One region of the Bradyrhizobium sp. 159 genome, then DNA from elsewhere that is predicted to be linked to it. Evidence: riboswitches for the same ligand, from Rfam matches in the RefSeq annotation. Region 1 holds a riboswitch; the other holds the start of a gene.
The links. Region 1 has a riboswitch for glycine ahead of gcvT (glycine cleavage system aminomethyltransferase GcvT). Riboswitches for the same ligand answer to the same signal wherever they lie in the genome.

Region 1 (3,413 bases):
GACGCTCCATCGCATCAGAGAACGCCGCCTGGTCGACGCCGATGCCGCGCGACTTCAGCGCGTCCTGCGTCAGGTCCAGCGGGAAGCCGTAGGTATCGTAGAGCGTGAAGGCGACGTCGCCGTCGAACATGTCGCCCTTCTTCAAGGACGCGCTCTTCTCATCGAGGATGGCAAGTCCGCGCGACAGCGTCTTGCGGAAGCGGGTCTCTTCCAGCCGCAGCGTCTCCTCGATCAGCTTCTCTGCGCGGACCAGTTCCGGAAGGGCCTGGCCCATCTCGCGCACCAGCGCCCAGACCAGGCGATGCATCAGCGGTTCTTTCGCGCCCAAAAGCTGCGCATGGCGCATCGCGCGGCGCATGATCCGGCGCAGCACATAGCCGCGGCCCTCGTTCGAGGGCAGCACGCCGTCGGAGATGAGGAAGGCCGAGGAGCGCAGATGGTCGGCGATGACCCGGAACGAGGCGACGGTCTGCTCGTTCGGCCCGCTGCCGAGTGCGGACGCCGCCGCGTCGATCAAATTGCGGAACAGGTCGGTCTCGAACACGCTCTCGACGCCCTGGAGAATGCAGGCCATGCGCTCCAGGCCCATGCCGGTGTCGATCGAGGGACGCGGCAAGCCCACGCGCTCCTCCTTCGTCACCTGCTCGTACTGCATGAAGACGAGATTCCAGAATTCGAGGAAGCGGTCGCCGTCCTCCTCGGGCGAGCCCGGAGGCCCGCCCCAGATGTGCTCGCCGCGGTCGATGAAGATCTCCGAGCACGGGCCGCACGGGCCGGTGTCGCCCATCGCCCAGAAATTGTCCGAAGTCGGAATCCGGATGATGCGGTCGTCGGAGAAGCCGGCGATCTTCTTCCACAGGCCCGCCGCCTCGTCGTCGGTGTGGTAGACCGTGACGAGCAGCTTGTTCTTCTTCAGCCCGAACTCGCTGGTGATCAGTTTCCAGGCGAGCTCGATCGCGCGCTCCTTGAAATAGTCGCCGAACGAGAAGTTGCCGAGCATCTCGAAGAAGGTGAGATGGCGCGCGGTGTAGCCGACATTGTCGAGGTCGTTGTGCTTGCCGCCGGCGCGCACGCATTTCTGCGAGGTGGTGGCGCGCTGATAGGGCCGCTTCTCGACGCCGGTGAAGACGTTCTTGAACTGCACCATGCCGGCATTGGTGAACATCAAGGTCGGATCGTTGCGCGGCACGAGTGGCGAGGACGGCACGATCTCGTGGCCGTTCTCGGCAAAGAAGTTCAAAAAGGTCGACCTGATCTCGTTGACGCCGCTCATGTTCATCCAATCGGGTATGCTTGGGCCCGCTTCTCGCCATCCAAAACAGACGCTAAAGGCTGATATCTGCGGGCCAAAGCGCTTTTAGACAAGGCCAGCTTCGCTGTCCAGAAACTGTGCAAGGAGATGTGCAAGCAGATCAGTAGGTTGCCGCAGTCGCGCAATCCCGGTTGAAAGCCGATGCCGGCCGCGTTGACAGGCTTGGCCAGGCTGTGGTCTTTACCTATCTGTATCGTACGGCCACGTCGGGAGAGACCGGCTTTAGGCAGCCGGCGCCGAAGGAGCAACCGCCCCGGAAACTCTCAGGCAAAAGGACCGCGTGGCTTTGACAACATCTGGAAAGAGGCGCCGACGGGGGTTAAGACCCGGACAGCGTCCGCCGACGGGATAATACTCTCAGGCACAGCGACAGATGGGGCTTCGATGGGTTGCTGCCGGGGAATCGTCCCCGGGGAACCGCCGAGGGCCCCTGTAATGCCTGCACCCGACGACCACGATTCCCTCCTCCGACGTACCCCGCTCCACGCCCTGCATGTGTCCCAGAGCGGCAAGATGGTGCCGTTCGCGGGCTATGACATGCCCGTGCAGTACCCTGCGGGCGTGCTGAAGGAGCATCTCCACACCCGCGCCTCCGCCGGCCTGTTCGACGTCTCCCACATGGGGCAGATCGCGCTACGGCCGAAATCCGGCAAGGTCGAGGACGCCGCCCGTGCGCTGGAGCGGCTGGTGCCGCAGGATATCATTGCGATTGCACCGGGACGGCAGCGCTACGCCCAGTTCACCAATGCGGATGGCGGCATCCTTGACGATTTGATGGTCGCCAATTTCGGCGATCACCTGTTCCTGGTCGTCAATGCCGCCTGCAAGGACGCCGACGAGGCGCATCTGCGCGTGCATCTCTCCGACGACTGCGTCATCGATCCCCTGGACGGCCGCGCGCTGATCGCGCTCCAGGGCCCGAAGGCGGAAACGGCGCTGGCGAAATGGTGTGCAGAGGCGCCGTCCATGAAATTCATGGATGCCGGCCCGCGCGAGGTCGCCGGCCTCCCCTGTTTCGTCTCGCGCTCGGGCTATACCGGCGAGGACGGGTTCGAGATTTCCGTGCCCGCTGGCGATGCCGAGCGCCTCGCCAAGACGCTGCTCGAAAACCCGGACGTGCTGCCGATCGGGCTCGGGGCCCGCGACAGCCTGCGGCTGGAGGCCGGGCTCTGTCTCTACGGCCACGACATCGACACCACGACCACGCCGGTCGAAGCCGCGCTGGAATGGTCGGTGCAGAAGAGCCGCCGCAGCGGTGGGACGCGCGCCGGCGGCTTCCCCGGCGCCGAGAAGATTCTCGCCCATTTCGACCAGGGTGCATCCCGCCGCCGCGTCGGCCTGCGCACTGAGGGACGCGCGCCGGTGCGGGAGGGCGCGCTGCTGTTTGCGGATGCGACGGCGGGCGAGCCGATCGGCAAGGTTACATCGGGCGGCTTCGGCCCGAGCCTGAATGCGCCGGTGGCGATGGGCTATGTGCCCACGAGCCAGAGCGCGCTCGGCACCAAGCTGTTCGCCGAGGTGCGCGGCCAGCGCCTAGCCGTCGAGGTCGCCGCCATGCCCTTCGTGAAAAACACCTACAAACGCTGAGGATTCGCCCATGACCACGACGCTGTACACCTCCGACCACGAATGGCTCGCCATCGAGGGCGACATCGCCACCGTCGGGATCACCGATTACGCGCAGCAGCAGCTCGGCGACGTCGTGTTCGTCGAGCTGCCCAAGATCGGCCGCGTGCTGAAGAAGGCAGAAGCCGCCGCGGTCGTGGAATCCGTCAAGGCCGCCTCTGACGTCTACGCGCCCGTTACGGGCGAGGTGCTCGAGACCAATCCCGCACTCGCGGCCGAGCCCGCGCTGGTGAACACGGATGCGCAGGGCGCGGCCTGGTTCTTCAAGATCAAGATTGCCGACAGAAACGAGCTCGGCGGCCTCATGGATGAGGCTGCGTACAAAGCGCATACGGCGTGAGATGAAGCAAGTAGCCGCCTCACACTCACTGTCATGCCTCGCGAAGGCGGGGCATCCAGTCGACGCAGCCGCTTCGGCTAGAGCCGAGGGGCCACGGCGTATTGGATCGTCCGCCCCTGTGCGCAAGTGCGCACA
Region 2 (3,413 bases), on a different contig from region 1:
CGACAATAACCTTCGGAAGAGCCGCGCGCAGTTTTTTATGCGAAAGCATCGGAACACCGAGTTCCTCTGCGAGCAGGCGAGCAACTCCCTTGAAAGGCGCTTTTAGCTTGTCGTGGTACACGATGCTCTGGATTCCGCCTACAATCGAATGCACGCAAGCTCTTAGATCGACCAAACGACTTTCCTGGTCATAGCCATCCGACACTAGCCAGTGGTTTGGTAGGACGTGACTTGCCGCGATCGGGGGCCGATCGCGCGACTGCAATACCGCGTTCGTGAAGCTCGGCTCGAAATGAACGCCTCCGATGCAGAGCACGGAGTGTACCGGCTCCTCAATGCGATCGAAAATTTGCAGTAGCGATCGCGCCAGCACTCGAGCCGCACCAGGATTTGCCCAATCTTCGGGCGAGCTCCCGATCTCGACATCGACAGCCGACGCTCGCAGGTCAGCGAGACGGGTACCAGCATCACCAGCCTTGACGCCCGACCAATGAGTCGCTTCCAGGTAAGTGCGAAAGGAGTCAAGACCGGAAGTGACCCGCTCGGTTTCGATCGCTAGAAGAAGCCCCCGCGTAATCCGGGGGTCGACCGCGCTGAAGGTCCCCGTGCCCAGATCGCCGGTCGTTTGAACCGAGAAGATCGCGTTTGGCGCATTGGCGCCCTCGTGCCAATTCACGATGCCAATAACGTTGGCATCACCGAAGCGTTCATTCAAGATTGGCGCGTAGCGCGCATAGTCGTTACTTACGACCTCGTTCGTGGCCACGATCGAAATTCTGGCGTCATGCAAGCCAGCGACTTCGAGGACGGAGTGCCCATCGACTTCGAAACTCGTTGGAACAACAGCGCATTCGGCCTTGAGAGCATCCAGAACGCGCCCCGCGACGGGGTCCTTTTCCCGATCGACGCAGAAGACAAAAACGGCATGTCTCATCGAGGCCCTCCGCCGAGTTCAAAGCCGATCGAGAGCGCAGGACGTCTATCTTCAAATTGGCGCCCTCTTTTCGACTTTCTCGGAAAACACGATGCTCTTTGAACAATCCGAGCTGGCACGGCGACGAGACCAGGCGGGCGGGAGGCGATTAACTGAAGCCCGAATAGCATCACAACGGCGCCCCTCGCGAACTGAGTTCTGTTATGGGCTAGCCTGTTTGGCGAAGCAGCGAGCGGAAATCGCGCGAATTGAACATCGCGGCAGCGGACCCCCGGACCAGCAGCGAACTCAACCTGACTACGCGACGAACAAGAGCGAATCTTGCCGCCATATGCCAGAGACGTCGACGCAAGTGGTGTGAAGAGCCCCACATCGAGCAGAGCGACCGCCTCAGGCGTGCAGACCTCTATTTTGGCTCGACTTTGAAAGAGATGCATGCCAGGCACAGCTTTGTAGGGTCCTACACCACCGCAGATTTATTAGAGCGTCGCCACGCAAAAATTCTGCGTTCTTTTGGGCACCACGCAGTATTTCCTCGCTAGCCGCCGATAGCTCGCTGGGAACACTGGGACATCCAGCGAATGCAATCATCAAAAAGCGAGATCAGCATAGCACTAGGCAACAAACCACCTGCTAATCTGGGTGGGGAGCCGGGGCAAACATCGGGTTATCGCTTACGCCGCCGATTTTGGCGTCCGACAATTCATCACGGCTTGACAGGTAGTGAGGACGTCTGAGAGTGTTATCGTGTCTGATGATGGTGTGCGGGAGAGCGTGATAAGCCTGCAAAGGTTATCACCGCCGACGGAGCAACTCCCCAAGGAAACTCTCAGGCCCAGGACCGCACACCGAGGACGATCTGGAGAGAGGTGCCGGTCAGCACCCACCGAAGGGGACCGTGATCCACGAGGATTGCGGACAAAGCTCTCAGGTGCACGGACAGATTTGGGGACGGAGACGTGGCGAAAGCCATTTCACCGTTCATTTAATCCTGTCTTGGAGCACACGATGAGCACGATCATCATAATCGGGTCCGGTATTACCGGAGTTACAACTGCCTATGCCCTGGCCCGCCGCGGCTATTCGGTTACAGTCTTTGATCGCCAGCGCTATCCGGCGATGGACACTTCGTTTGCGAACGGCGGCCAATTATCGGCAAGCAATGCCGAGGTCTGGAATAACGTCGCAACGATCGTAAAAGGCTTGAGGTGGATGCTGCGCAAAGACGCACCATTGTTGCTGAACCCAAGCCCCAGTTTTCACAAATATACTTGGCTGGCAGAGTTCGTAAGCCAGATTCGAAACTACCGCCACAACACGATCGAAACGACGAAGCTGGCGATAGCCGCTCGCAGGCATCTTTTTGAGCTAGCCGATCGGGAGAGCATCGATTTCGACTTGGAGCGGCGAGGCATTTTACACGTTTATTCGAGCAAGCCCGACTTCGATGCGGCCTCTCGCGTGAATCAGTTGCTGCTCAAGGGCGGATTGGATCGCCGTCCCGTGACGCCCTCTGAAATGCTTACAATAGAGCCAGCTCTGCGCGATCAGTATTATGGTGGCTTCTTTACCCCGTCTGACGCAACCGGCGACATTCACAAGTTCACGCGCGGCCTCGCTGCGGCTTGCGAGCGAGGGGGCGTACGCTTCGTCTTTGATGCAGAGATCTGCGGCATGCGGTCCGACCGAGACGGTGTGGTCGTACACTGGAAACGAGGTTCGCTGAAGGAAGAAATCAATGCCGAACGCGCAGTGGTCTGCGCTGGAGTCGGCAGCCGCCGCATTGCTTCAATGCTGGGGGACAACATAAACATTTATCCCGTCAAGGGGTACTCCATCACGGTAGAGCTGCGAGACGAAACGAGCCAAAAGGCTGCGCCTCGTGTCAGCCTGCTCGACGAGGCTACCAAAATCGTGACCAGCCGGTTAGGAGAAGATCGGTTTCGGGTCGCGGGGACCGCCGAGTTTAATGGCGAAAACCGCGACATCCGCTGGGACCGAATTAAGCCCCTGGTACGCTGGGTAGAGCGATCGTTTCCGGATGTGTGCACCGCGCAGGTGGTGCCATGGGCGGGCTTGCGTCCTATGACACCTAGCATGATGCCGAGGGTTGGCCGAGGCAAACGCGCGAATGTGTTCTACAACACCGGCCATGGTCATCTCGGCTGGACATTATCCGCTGTTACAGCTGAAATGATCGCTGATGTCATTACGACAGACGGCAGCAACACTCGGTTGAGCGCATCCGTGCCCTGATCCTGTTGAGTGGGTTCTGGTCCATGCTCCCGCCGATATCGGGGCGGGAGCATGTCGCTTGAAAGCGCCAAGCGGATTGTGCAGTCGCTCTCGGTGATACGACCTTCAGTGCCGGGCGACTTGCTTCCCGCAATGCATTATTCAGGTAAAACCCGTGTGAACCACTTGGCACCGTTCCTTCCGAAAGCCTTTCGTATGACTCTGTTGTTGCTACTGTTCCCGA

Region 2: it holds a riboswitch for glycine, as region 1 does, so the genes downstream of both, IVA96_RS04605 (D-amino acid dehydrogenase) here and gcvT (glycine cleavage system aminomethyltransferase GcvT) in region 1, are expected to answer to the same signal.

Annotation. Positions count from the first base shown of each region.
Region 1 is NZ_JADPKE010000071.1:29,057-32,469, reverse strand. It holds gene alaS (alanine--tRNA ligase) at 1-1,273, opposite strand, end outside; glycine riboswitch at 1,510-1,600, shown strand; gene gcvT (glycine cleavage system aminomethyltransferase GcvT) at 1,748-2,899, shown strand; gene gcvH (glycine cleavage system protein GcvH) at 2,910-3,278, shown strand.
Region 2 is NZ_JADPKE010000021.1:107,934-111,346, reverse strand. It holds gene IVA96_RS04610 (D-aminoacyl-tRNA deacylase) at 1-934, opposite strand, end outside; glycine riboswitch at 1,690-1,788, shown strand; glycine riboswitch at 1,792-1,879, shown strand; gene IVA96_RS04605 (D-amino acid dehydrogenase) at 1,943-3,190, shown strand.